DNA from 3 places in the Microvirgula aerodenitrificans DSM 15089 genome. Region 1 is predicted to be linked to each of the others. Evidence: predicted binding sites of a transcription regulator. Region 1 holds the regulator's gene; each other region holds the start of a gene.
The links. Region 1 encodes FNR, which switches genes on or off when oxygen is low (the NO sensors DNR and NnrR bind a similar motif). Its sites were predicted from a motif close to TTGATNNNNATCAA; they were not measured.
Positions count from the first base shown of each region.

Region 2: the regulator FNR is predicted to act here: its motif matches at 1,862-1,875, upstream of Q352_RS0112360 (cytochrome-c peroxidase).
Region 3: the regulator FNR is predicted to act here: its motif matches at 2,375-2,388, upstream of Q352_RS0105845 (universal stress protein).

Region 1 covers NZ_JHVK01000002.1:297,034-301,173, forward strand. Annotated here, with positions in the region: gene Q352_RS0103175 (RHS repeat-associated core domain-containing protein) at 1-187, shown strand, start outside; gene hemN (oxygen-independent coproporphyrinogen III oxidase) at 203-1,615, opposite strand; gene fnr (fumarate/nitrate reduction transcriptional regulator Fnr) at 1,719-2,474, shown strand; gene Q352_RS0103190 (flavodoxin family protein) at 2,482-2,946, opposite strand; gene Q352_RS19605 (DUF1853 family protein) at 2,943-3,857, opposite strand; gene Q352_RS0103200 (RNA methyltransferase) at 3,863-4,140, opposite strand, start outside.
Region 2 covers NZ_JHVK01000014.1:19,391-23,530, reverse strand. Annotated here, with positions in the region: gene Q352_RS0112370 (ribonucleoside-diphosphate reductase subunit alpha) at 1-862, opposite strand, end outside; gene Q352_RS0112365 (FlxA-like family protein) at 1,187-1,558, opposite strand; gene Q352_RS0112360 (cytochrome-c peroxidase) at 1,982-2,989, shown strand; gene Q352_RS0112355 (histone deacetylase family protein) at 3,158-4,140, shown strand, end outside.
Region 3 covers NZ_JHVK01000004.1:82,235-86,374, reverse strand. Annotated here, with positions in the region: gene Q352_RS20025 (YbaN family protein) at 1-129, opposite strand, end outside; gene Q352_RS0105855 (dienelactone hydrolase family protein) at 264-1,097, shown strand; gene Q352_RS0105850 (SAM-dependent methyltransferase) at 1,099-2,301, opposite strand; gene Q352_RS0105845 (universal stress protein) at 2,649-3,137, shown strand; gene Q352_RS0105840 (DeoR/GlpR family DNA-binding transcription regulator) at 3,197-3,985, opposite strand.

The DNA of each region.
Region 1 (4,140 bases):
CAAGGGAACCGTTTCACCCGAGTACCTCTGGAAGTCGTTCACGCTGCACAAGCTGCCGTACGAGGACGTCCGGGTCTTCCAGGCTCAGGGCATGTGGACCTCTGCGCGCACCAGCCTGGTCAATACGGTCCGGTTCGAACAGCAGAGCACAGCGATTTACCTGAGGCAGCTGTACGCACACCATTGATACGGCGTCAGCGGCTCAGATCGTCTTCGAGTAGCGGGCGTGGGTCTGTTTCTCGCGCAGATAGCGGTCGAACACCATGGCAATGGTGCGGATCAGGAAACGCCCCTGCGGCGTCACGGCGATCCACTCGTCATCCAGCTCGACCAGTCCGTCAGCCTCGTATTCGGCCAGCCGGGCCATTTCCGGCGCGAAATACTGCTTGAAGTCGATGCCGAAACCCTCGCCCATCGCTTCCATCGACAGCGAGAAGCGGCACATCAGCGCCTGAATGATTGCCCGGCGCAGCAGGTCGTCGGCACTCAGCAGCAGACCGCGGACGATCGGCAGCCGACCTTCGTCCAGCATCGCATAATACTGTTCGAGGTCTTTTGCGTTCTGGTGATAGCTGGCGCCGACCTTGCCGATGGCCGAGGTCCCGATGGACACCAGATCATGGTCGGCATGGGTCGAGTAGCCCTGGAAGTTCCGTTGCAGCCGTCCCTGGCGCAGGGCCACGGCCAGATCGTCGTCCGGCAGGGCGAAGTGGTCCATGCCGATGAATTCGTAACCGGCATCGGTCAGCATCTGCACCGCCATCTGCAGGATGTCGAGCTTGACCTCGGCCGACGGCAGATCCGCTTCGTTGATGCGCCGCTGCGGCATGAAGACCGTCGGCAGGTGGGCGTAGTTGTACAGCGCCAGCCGGTCCGGACGGATGCTGAGCACCGTCTCCAGCGTACGCCGGACCGAGTCGACGGTCTGGTGCGGCAGGCCGTAGATCAGATCGAGGCTGACCGACTTGAAGCCGGACGACCGCGCGGCGTCGATGACCGTCAGCGTCTCCTCGACACTCTGTACCCGGTTGACGGCCTTCTGCACCTGCAGATCAAAATCCTGCACCCCGACCGACATGCGGTTGAAGCCCTGGGTCGCCAGCAGCCGCACCGTGTCGGCGCTGACCTTGCGCGGATCGATCTCGATCGAGTATTCGCCAGTGGGCAACAGGTTGAAATGGCGACGGATCGCGTCCATCAGCCGCTGCATCTGCTCGTCGGACAGGAAGGTCGGCGTGCCGCCGCCGAAGTGCAGCTGGATCAGGTCCTGGCGCGGCCCCAGCCCTTCGGCATGCAGCGCCAGCTCGCGTTCGAGATAACCCAGATAGGTATCCGCACGCGTCTTGTCCTTGGTAATGACCTTGTTACAGGCGCAGTAGTAGCAGACTGTATTACAGAACGGTATATGAGCGTATAATGATACTGGCTTGGCGCTGGCGCCGATTTGCCTTTGCTCAAGGCAGTGGCGATAATCTACGCCGTTGAATTCGGTGGTAAAACGGTCTGCCGTCGGATACGAGGTGTAGCGAGGACCGCTGCCGTCGAGGCGTTCGATCAACTCTCGGTCGAAAATGAACTGGGCGGGAGCCACGTTGTCGTGAATTGCTGTCGTCATAAATGGATAAACCTCTCAGGCAGTGAACCACTTTGCCTGAATCGTGCAGGGGCGCCTTTGATAGTCGTCAAGCCTGGCATGATAACAACCTGAACGGATCATCATGGCCGAACACAATCCGCTTACTGCCCACACGCTGAAGATCTCCTGCTCGAACTGCAGTCTTCGCGAATTGTGCCTGCCCATCGGACTCAATCGCGAGGAGATGAGCCAGCTCGACGCCGTGATCCGGCAGAGTCGGCGCCTGAAGCGCGGCGAGTACCTGTTCCGCGCCGGCGAGGCGTTCAAGTCCATGTTCGCCATCCGGACCGGCTTTTTCAAGACCTGCATTTCCAGCCATGACGGCCGCGAGCAGGTCACCGGTTTCCAGATGTCCGGCGAGCTGCTGGGCCTGGATGGCGTCTCCAGCAGCCTGCACGGCTGTGATGCGATCGCGCTCGAGGATGCCGAGGTCTGTGAACTGCCGTTCTCGCGCATGACCAGTCTCGGTCGTGACATCCCGACCCTGCAGCATCATTTCTTCCGGTTGATGAGCCGTGAAATCGTCCGTGACCAGTCGGTCATGCTGCTGCTCGGCAACATGAAGGCGGAAGAACGTCTGGCCGCCTTCCTGCTCAACCTGTCCCAGCGCTTCTCCGCCCGCGGCTTCGCCGCCAACGATTTCATCCTGCGCATGAGCCGTGAGGAAATCGGTTCCTTCCTCGGTCTGAAGCTGGAAACCGTCAGCCGCACGCTGTCGAAATTCCAGGCCCAGGGCTGGATCATTGTCGAACACAAGCACATCCAGCTGATTCAGCCGGAGAACCTGAAGACCCTGGTCGGCGGCTGCCAGCAGAGCATGCCGATCGCCACCACCTGAACCCGGTTCAGAACAGTCCCAGCGACAGGCCGAGCGCCAGCGTCGCACCGACCTCGGCCGCGCGCTCCAGCGCGGCCTGGTCGGGCTCCCCATGCACGATCAGCGGCTCGCAGGCCGGCGTCAGCGGATAGCCGCGCGCAATGCGTTCGATCGCGACTCGCGCCCCGCTGCCGTCATTGCCGGCACAGATCAGGATCGCATACGGCAATCCTTCCACCCGCCCCTGGGCCGGGTAGAACGTGCGATCGAAAAAATCCTTCAGCGTGCCGGCCATGTAGCCGAAATTTTCCGGCGTGGCGACAATCAGGCCGTGACAGGCCAGCAGATCGTCGATGCCGGCCTGCTGCGCCGGCAGCAGCCGCACGTCGATCTCCCCCTCGCCCGCCTCACTGGCCGCCGCCGCCGCGGCCCGCGCCAGCTGCAGGTTGCGCCCGGTCTGACCGGCCCACAGGATCAGCAGCTGCTTCATCATTCCTTCTCCCCGCCATCCAGCGCCGCGATGCGCGCCATCAGGGTGGCCAGCCGGCCGGGCTCCGGCCAGTGCGCCGGCACCACGAAGCCGCGCGACACTTCCTGCCAGTCGTCATCGCCGACGGCCTGCATTTCCGCCACCATCAGCGCCTCTCTCCTGCCCGCCAGCCGCGCCTGCAGCTCGGCGGCGGTCTGCACGTCGGCCCGGCCAGCCCGGGCCGGGGACAGCCAGTCGAGCCGGAGCAGGTGCAGATAGCGGCTGTCGGCCGCCCGTGCCGGCCAGGCCTCCCCCTGATGCCGCCACCAGTGCACCGGTTCGCCGCTGCCGGCCGGCCGGAACAATTGCCCGCGCAACACGGTAAAGGCCGGGCAGCCGGCGAAACCGGGCGGGAGGGTCGCCGCCGCACGCGCATCGCCGGCCAGCGCCAGCTGGCGCACCAGTTGCGCACGTTTCAGCGCCAGCGCATCGCGCAGGTCGGTCCCGACCCAGCACTGCGGCGCGACTTCCAGATAGAACTTGCACGCCATTTCGACATGGAGCGGCCGTCCGTCCAGCCGCAGCAGGAAATCGAACTCGCCGAGGGTATGCGCCTCGACCCGCACCGCGCGGTTGGCCGCCACCAGTTCAAGCTGCGCACTCCGCTGTGCCAGCCAGAAGGCCAGCAGCGCCTCGGCATGGGCGCCAAGGCGCCCGGTGCGCCGGGCCGCCAGCCAGTCCAGCAATACGGCAGGGCGGCGGTCCAGTGCCAGCAGCCGTTCGGCAGCCCGCGGTCCGGCCAGCAGGGCCCGGTCGAACTCGACACCGCTGTCCCACGGCGACGGCCCGAGCAGCAGTGACGCCAGTGCCCGCACCGCCGGTTCGCGCAACGAGGCCAGCAACGGCAGCAGGCGGGGATCGGCGGCGCAGTTCACGCGACTCAGTCGTGTCGGTACGGGTCCGGCCCGCAGCGGCGTTCGATCTGCTTCAGCATGCCGCGCAGGATATCGATCTCCTGCCGCTCCAGGCTGGCGCGGTCATACAGGGTGCGCAAGCGGCGCATCAGCCGTTCGCCATTGCGCCGGTCATAGAAACCGATACCGTCGAGCACCCGGTCGAGATGACCATAGAACCCTTCGACCTCTTCATGACTGGCCAGTTCGGCATCGGCCCGCAAATGATCAAGCGGGAATGCCAGCTGGCTGAACAGCTCATAGC
Region 2 (4,140 bases), on a different contig from region 1:
TGCGGCGGCCTTCGATATGCAGGAAGTAGCGGTCGTACAGGGTCTGCAGGCCGAGATAGCCGAATTGCAGGTCGGCGTCGGCGTTCAGCGCCTGGCCCAGGCGGGCAAGGTCGAATTCGCCCAGACGCGGGTCGAGCAGCTCGGCCTGGATGCCGCGCTGGATGGCGCCGGGGAAGGCATCGGCGTACAGCGCGGCCATGTCGGTCTGCGCCACATGGCGACCGAGCACTTCGCCGCGGATCGAATCCAGCAGCAGGCGGGCGGTGACCTTGTCGTAGGCCGGGTCGCGCTCGATCATCTGCCGGGCGCACATGACCACGGCGCGGCCGACTTCGGCTTCGCTGACGCCGTCGTACAGGTTCTTCAGCGTGTCGCCAAGGATGGCGGCCGGGTCGGTATCGGCTTCCAGACCGATGCAGGCGGTATGCACCAGCGTGGCCATCCGGTCCAGATCCAGCGGCGCGCGGCTGCCGTCGGCACGGGTGACGTGCAGGGTGGGGGCGGCGGCCAGGCCCAGTGCCTCGCGGGCAGCGCGGCGCTCGGCGGCGCGGCGTTCGCGGTACAGCACGTAGGCGCGGGCCACTTCCTGCTCGCCGGCGCGCATCAGGGCCAGTTCAACCTGGTCCTGGATGTCTTCGATATGGATCGGGCCGCCTTCCGGGCGGCGGCGGATCAGGGCTGCCACCACGGTGGCGGTCAGGTGTTCCACTTCATCGCGCAGGCGGCTGGAGCCGCCGGCTTCGCTGCCGAGCACGGCCAGGAAAGCCTTGCTCAGGGCGACGGAAATCTTGTCAGGGGCAAACGGCACCACGTCGCCGTTGCGACGGATGCACTGGTATGAGGCGGTGGATGCGACAGACATCGTTGGGAGCTCCTTTGCTGGGACGCTTGTGTCGGCTGAAAACCCGTGCCAGGCAGGTTTTTACACAATATGTGCTGCTGTTTTCATAGTTGTTGCACAAATTGTAGTAGTCATTGTCTGTTCATGACAAGGCATGGACATAACGGTTTTCCAGCCGACGACGATATCCGCAGCGCGTTTTTCGCCTGCGTTCAAGCACTTGCGGGAGGGGGTGTTTTTTGTACGGGGTGTGGGGCGGATGCAACGGGTGACGGACGGCAGGGCAGAAACGAAAAGCGGCGGATCACGTGATCCGCCGCCTGGACTGCTGTTCCGCAACACTCCTCAGGCGAAGTCGTCGACCTGGGTGCCGGTGTTCGAGGGGCTGGCGACGCTGGCGGTCGGTGTCTTGACCTCCGTGCCGGGCTTGGGGTCCCTGGACGGTTCGGTGCCGCCCTGCTTGCCCTGGCTGGCACGTTCCTTCTCCAGCCGGGCGATTTCGGCCTGCAGCATCTGGATCGACGCCTCGATGATGCGCTGCTGCTTCTCTTTCTCTGCCGGCGACAGCTTCGCGTCCTTCAGTTCCTGCGCCTGCTTGTACAGATCCTGAACCTGCTGCTTCAGGTCGGCGATCTTCTTGCCGAGGCTGTCGGTGGCGCCGGTCGACATTCTGGTCGACGAGGCCGAGCTGCTGAGGTTGACGGAAATCGAGGTCATGTCCGGTGCGTCCTGTGATTCGTTGTGCCTGTTATCGACCGGATGCGCCAGGTATTTAATTTTTTCTGTTTTGCAGAATGAAGAATTGAATTAAAAATGGCGTGTCAGGACAAATTTATTCTTTTTTTTATCTGTCAGGCATAACGCCGTTTATTTGCCGTAAAACATTGGCTGTTTCGGTTTTTTCATTCGGCGATAGCCAATGTTAATCGAAGTGATTTAAAAAATTTATAACAAAAAATTCTTTTGTAATCAACGTGTTGATTTTGCTGTTTGCCTGATCCGGTCGATAGCCTGAGCTTGTTGATTTCGGTCAATACTGTGCATATTGAAAGCCAATAGCATTTTATGCGGATGGACTAGCTATTGGCGCAATAAGCCAATAGATATTGGGTACGACGTCGTGAATCAAGGAGGCCGTAAATGAGTAAAAAACTATTTCAGATTGGCGCGATTGCCAGCGTGATGCTGACTGCAGGCTGGGTATGGGCAGACAGCGCAGCAGGGGACGAGCCGATTCAGCCGATCGCCCCGTACAAGCTGACGCAGCCGGCCAAGGCCGAACTGGGCAAGAAGCTGTGGTTTGATCCGCGGCTGTCGCGTTCCGGCTTCATCTCCTGTAACTCCTGCCACAACCTGAGCATGGGCGGTTCGGACAACCTGAAGACCTCGATCGGCCACAACTGGCAGAAAGGCCCGATCAACTCGCCGACGGTGCTGAACTCCAGCCTGAACCTGGCGCAGTTCTGGGACGGCCGGGCGAAGAACCTGCAGGAACAGGCCGGCGGCCCGATCGCCAACCCGGGCGAAATGGCGTCGACGCATACGCTGGCGGTCGACGTGCTGCAGTCCATCCCGCAGTACCGCCAGGAATTCGCCAGGGTGTACGGTTCGGACAAGATCGATATCAACCGCATCACCGACGCGATCGCCGTGTTCGAGGAAACGCTGGTCACGCCGAACTCGCGCTTCGACAAGTGGCTCAAGGGCGACAAGAAGGTGCTGACCGCCCAGGAACTGGCCGGTTACCAGCTGTTCAAGAACAGCGGCTGCGTGGCCTGCCACAATGGTCCGGCCGTCGGTGGCGCCTCGTTCCAGAAAATGGGGCTGGTCACGCCGTACAAGACCGACAACCCGGCGATCGGCCGTGCCGCGGTGACCGGCAAGGATGCCGACCGCTTCAACTTCAAGGTGCCGACCCTGCGCAACGTCGAACTGACCTACCCGTACTTCCACGACGGCGCGGCGGCCACGCTGTCCGAAGCGGTGGACACGATGGGCAAGCTGCAGCTCGGCAAGCAGTTCACCAGGAGCGAGAACGCCAATATCGTGGCTTTCCTGAAGACGCTGACCGGCGACCAGCCGAAGATCGACATGCCGATCCTGCCGCCGTCGGCTGACAACACCCCGCGCCCGCATCCGTTCGACTGACCCGTCGACCGGCCAGCCGGCAACAGGCCCCGCCCGCGAGCGGGGTTTTTTGCGTCGGGCCGGCTTCCTGATCCAGGGCAGCACATTTTGCCTGCGGGTGGCGTAGGGTGAATGCATGCCGCCGACGCGTCGCCGGGTGGCCGTTTCTCTATGGGAGTGTTTTTTCCGATGCTGACTGTGTACACCGAGCAACATCGCCTTCAGCATGGCAATGCCGAACTGGTGGATGGCACGCTGAAACCGTGCTTCGAGAACCCTTCGCGCGCTGACATGGTACTGGCCGAAGTCGACCGGGCCGGATTCGAGCGCATTGCGCCGACCGACCATGGCAAGGCGCCGATCCTGGCGGTGCATCGCGACAACTACGTGCGTTTTCTGGAGACGTTCTGGTCGCGCTGGACCGCGCCAAGCCGGCGCTCGAAAACCGGCCGCACCTATGATGCGCTGCCGCTGATCTGGCCGACGCGCTGCTTCCGCCAGATCGAGCCGCAGGACATCGACGGCCAGCTGGGCTATTTCTCCATGGACGCCGGCACGCCGGTGACCGCCGGCACCTGGCCTGCCGCCTACTGGTCGGCGCAGACCGCCCTGACCGGTGCCGATCGCCTGCTGGCCGGCGAGCGGGCCGCGTTCGCGCTGTGCCGTCCGCCGGGGCACCATGCCGCGGCCGACGTCTTTGGCGGCTACTGCTTCTTCAACAATGCCGCGATCGCTGCCCAGCATCTGCGCGACAGCGGGCTGGGCCGGGTGGCGATCCTGGACGTCGACTACCACCACGGCAATGGCACGCAGCAGATTTTCTATGACCGTGCCGATGTGCTGTTCGTGTCCATCCACGGTGACCCGCGCACCGAGTTTCCGTTCTATCTGGGGTTTGCCGACGAGCGCGGCGCCGGGGAGGGGGAAGGGTGCAACCTGAACCTGCCGCTGCCGGCCGGCAGCGACGTTCCGACCTGGATGGCGGCGCTGGAACAGGCGTGCACGGCGATTGCGGCTTTCCGGCCCGATGCGCTGGTGGTGTCGCTGGGGCTGGATACCTATGAGGGAGATCCGATCTCGACCTTCAAGCTGAAAACGGCCGATTTTCATGCCGTCGGCGCCCGGCTGGCCCGGCTGGGCCTGCAGACGCTGTTCTGCCTGGAGGGCGGCTA
Region 3 (4,140 bases), on a different contig from region 1:
CGAGGCACGCGCCCAGCAGGCGGCGGTCAGCAGCACGAACGGCGTGGTCGGCAGCAGCGGCAGGAAAATGCCGAGGATGCCGAGGGCGAGGCTCAGCCCGCCCACAAGCATCAGCAGCGGGCGCAGCAGGTGTCGGGATGAAACGGGAAGCGGTCGCACGCCGTCTTTCTACCTTGGCCGGTGCGGACCGGCAAGCCGGGCTTGACGTACGCCGGCCGGAAGGCGATACCGGAAACATTGCCTGCCGCCGTGGAGTGCCCGTCATGCCCCCCTTTTCCCGTCGTGATTTCCTGACCACGCTGGCCGCCGGCGGTTTTGCGCTGGCCGTGCAGCCGGTTGCGCAGGCCACGGTCATCACCACACCGTCGGACGGACTGGTTGCCGGACTGGTCACGATACCGGCGGCCGATGGCGTCGCGCTGCCGGCCTACCGCGCCATGCCGACCGGTCCCGGTCCGTGGCCGGTCGTGCTGGTGGTACAGGAAATTTTCGGCATTCACGCCCATATCCAGGATATCTGCCGCCGACTGGCCCGGCTCGGCTACTGCGCGGTGGCGCCGGCACTGTATTTTCGCCAGGGGGATGTGTCGCGGATCAGTGACATCGCGACCATCATGGACACGGTGGTGAGCCGGGTGCCGGATGCGCAGGTGCTGTCCGATCTCGACGCGGCGCTGGCCTGGGCCGCGGCCCACAGCCATGGCGATACCGGTCGTGCGGCCATTACCGGGTTCTGCTGGGGCGGGCGCATCGCCTGGCTGTATGCGGCACACCGGCCGACGCTGAAGGCCGCTGCCGCCTGGTATGGCCGGCTGGTCGGTGAGCACACGGCGCTGACGCCGCAGCAACCGGTCGATATCGGCGCCGGGCTCAGGGTGCCGGTGCTTGGCCTGTATGGCGGGGCCGACAGCGGGATTCCGCTCGATACTGTCGAGCGCATGCGTGCGGAAATCGGTGCCAGCGGTAGCGAAATCGTCATCTATGCCGATGCGCCGCATGCCTTTTTTGCCGACTATCGGGCCAGTTACCGGGAAAGCGCCGCCACGGATGGCTGGCGCCGCATGCTGGAGTGGTTCCGTCGCCATGGCGTGGCCTGAGCTACCACAGCACCGGCTCCCCGCCGTTGTACAGATGCGCCTGATGGCGCGGCGGATGTGCGGCCAGTCCGCGCGAGAACAGGAATTGGCCCAGATCCAGCCCGCCACCACGGAATGACGCCTCGCTGCCGCGCAGGTACAGCGTCCACATGCGCACGAAGCGTTCATCGAAACGGGCACGGACTGCGTCCAGATGGCGGTCGAAATTGGCGCGCCAGTGCGCCAGGGTGGCGGCGTAGTGCAGGCGCAGGCTTTCCTGCGTCAGCAGGAAGAAGCCGGTTTTTGCGGCGGTATCGGCCAGCCGCGGCAGGTACGGGATCTCGCCACCGGGAAAAATGTACTTCTCGACCCAGCGGTTGGTGTTGCCATCGTCGGTATGGCCGACGATGGTATGCAGCAGAAACAGGCCGCCCGGTTCGAGCACATCGGCGACACGGGCGAAATAGCGGGCGGCATGCCGTTCACCGACATGCTCGTACATGCCGACGCTGACCGCCTTGTCGAAACGGTCGCTGGCACCGGACAGGTCGAGGTAATCCATCTGCCGGATCTCGATCCGGTCCGACAGACCGGCTTTGGCAAGGCGTGCGCGGCCGGCGTCGGCCTGTTCCGCAGACAGGGTCAGGCCGACGCCGCAGATGCCGTGGCGCTGGGCCGCGCGGATCAGCAGGGCGCCCCAGCCGCAGCCGACGTCCAGCAGTCGTTCGCCCGGTTTCAGACACAGTTTGGCGAGGATATGGTCGATCTTGGCCTGCTGTGCCTGCTCCAGCGTCATGTCCGCTGTGGCGAAATACGCACACGAGTAGTTCATGTCCGGATCGAGCCACATGCGGTAGAAATCGTTGCCGATATCGTAATGATGGGCGATGTTTTCCTTCTGCCTCGCCCGCAGCCGCAACCGGTCGAGCGTGCGTGCCACACCGGCCACCCGCGCCAGCGGGCCGTCCAGTATCTGCCGGTTGCTGTTGATCAGCCCCAGCATGGCATCCCAGTCACCATCGAAGTCGAGCACGCCATCCATATAGGCTTCGCCCAGCGATACCATGGGATCTTCGGCGTTGAAGGCCGGTTCGGCATGGAAATTCAGGCTGAACGCAGGCTCGTCCCCGCCGTAGCGGCGGACATCACCGTCCCACCATTTCACCTGGAAGCCGGGGCCGGTCAGCCGTGCCAGAACGGCTGCGAGTGTGGACTTGGTCAACATGGCAGTCTCCTTTTCCTGCTCAAGCCGGAGGACAACGATTCGATGGTCACTTGAGCATAGTCACGGTTGGCGCTTGCTTCACGTCAAATCGTTTGCCGAATATGACAGCTGCCGTCGCGGCGGGCCGGGGGATTGCGTTATCCTCATTGCCATCATTCCCGCACGTATCGGTTTCCCTGCCGTTAATGAACCGGCCGTGACAGCGGTTGCCGGGCCCGGTCGGCCGGCAGGGGGAGAGAAGGTGTTTTCGCCTGCGGCCGGTGCAGCCCCATCATGGGAAAATGATGTGGAGACAGGGCATCGGGCCGTGCCGGCGTCCAGTCATCGTGAAAATCCAAGGAGTCCTCATGTACCAGCACATCGTTGCGTCGATCGACGAGAGCAACAACGCGTCGCAAGCGCTCGAACAGGCCATCGCAGTGGCGAAACTGGCAGGTGCGCAACTGCACCTGGTGCATATCGTCAATCTGTTCGAACTGGCACTGGAAGAAGTGGTGCTGGCTGACAAGGCCAAGCTGGCCGAACTGGCTCACCGTCACGGCGAGGCGCGGCTGGAAGGGGCCGCTGCGCAGGCTCGCGCCGCCGGTCTGGAACCGTCGCTGTTCATCGCCGAGTGCTGGGGTGGTGGCGATGAAATCGCCGACGGGCTGCTGAACTATGCGCGCAGCGTGCCGGCCGATCTGCTGGTGCTGGGCACGCATGGCCGCAGCGGACTGATGCACATGATGCTTGGCAGTGTGGCCGAGTCGGTCATGCGTCAGGCCGACATGCCGCTGCTGGTGGTGCGTTCGGAAACCAGCGAGCACACGCCGGGCAAGCGCCGTCCGGTGCTGTAAGCGGACAGCAGAACGCCGGGCATGGCCCGGCGTTCTGCTGTCCGCAATGCGCGGGGGACTTATCCGCGCACGGGAGCCGGCTGACCTTCGACCACGAACAGGCGCACGCTGTTCTCGTTCAGATGCGGCATCAGCTCGGCCGGCGGCTCGTCGTCGGTGAACAGTGCGTTCATCTCGCCGATATGGCATACCTTCATCATCGCGTTGCGGCCGAACTTGCTCGAGTCGACGACCAGGAAGCGCTGACGGGCATTGTTCATCATGGCCTTGGTCGCGCGGACTTCGCGATAGTCGTAGTCGAGCAGCGTGCCGTCGTTGTCGATGCCGTTGGCACCCATGATCACGTAGTCGACCTTGAACTGCTCGATCATGTCGACCGGCGCCATGCCGGTCAGCCCGCCATCCTTGCTGCGCACCACGCCACCGGTAATGATGACTTCGAAGTCGGGGCGGCGGGTAATGATGGTGGCGATATTCAGGTTGTTGGTGATGACGCGCAGGTGCTGGTGATTGATGATCAGCTCGCGTGCGACAGCCTCTATCGTGGTGCCGATGCTCATGAACAGCGAACAGTCGTCCGGCACGTGCTCGGCGACCAGCTTGGCGATCCGGGTCTTTTCGGCCTGGTTCTTGACCTTGCGGGTCGCGTATTCCTCGTTTTCGACGCTGGGCCCGAGGGCGGCACCACCGTGGAAACGGCGCAGCAGGTTTTCTTCGGACAGGGTATTGATGTCGCGGCGGATGGTTTGCGGCGTGACATCGAGCAGACGGGCGAGTTCCTCGATCGGCATGAACCCGCTGGCCCGTACCAGCTTCAGGATCTGTTCATGACGCGGCAGGCGATTCATCTGGCTGGGATCTTGTGTTGCGTTTGGATCACATGTTTTTAGCATGATTGACAGGGGTGCGCAAACGAAAGCATCCGCACCATTGCCCTGCGTTCCGGTTCGGAATCGAAACAGGGCGCCAGGAAAAAACCGACAGACGGCGGCAATGGCGAGGT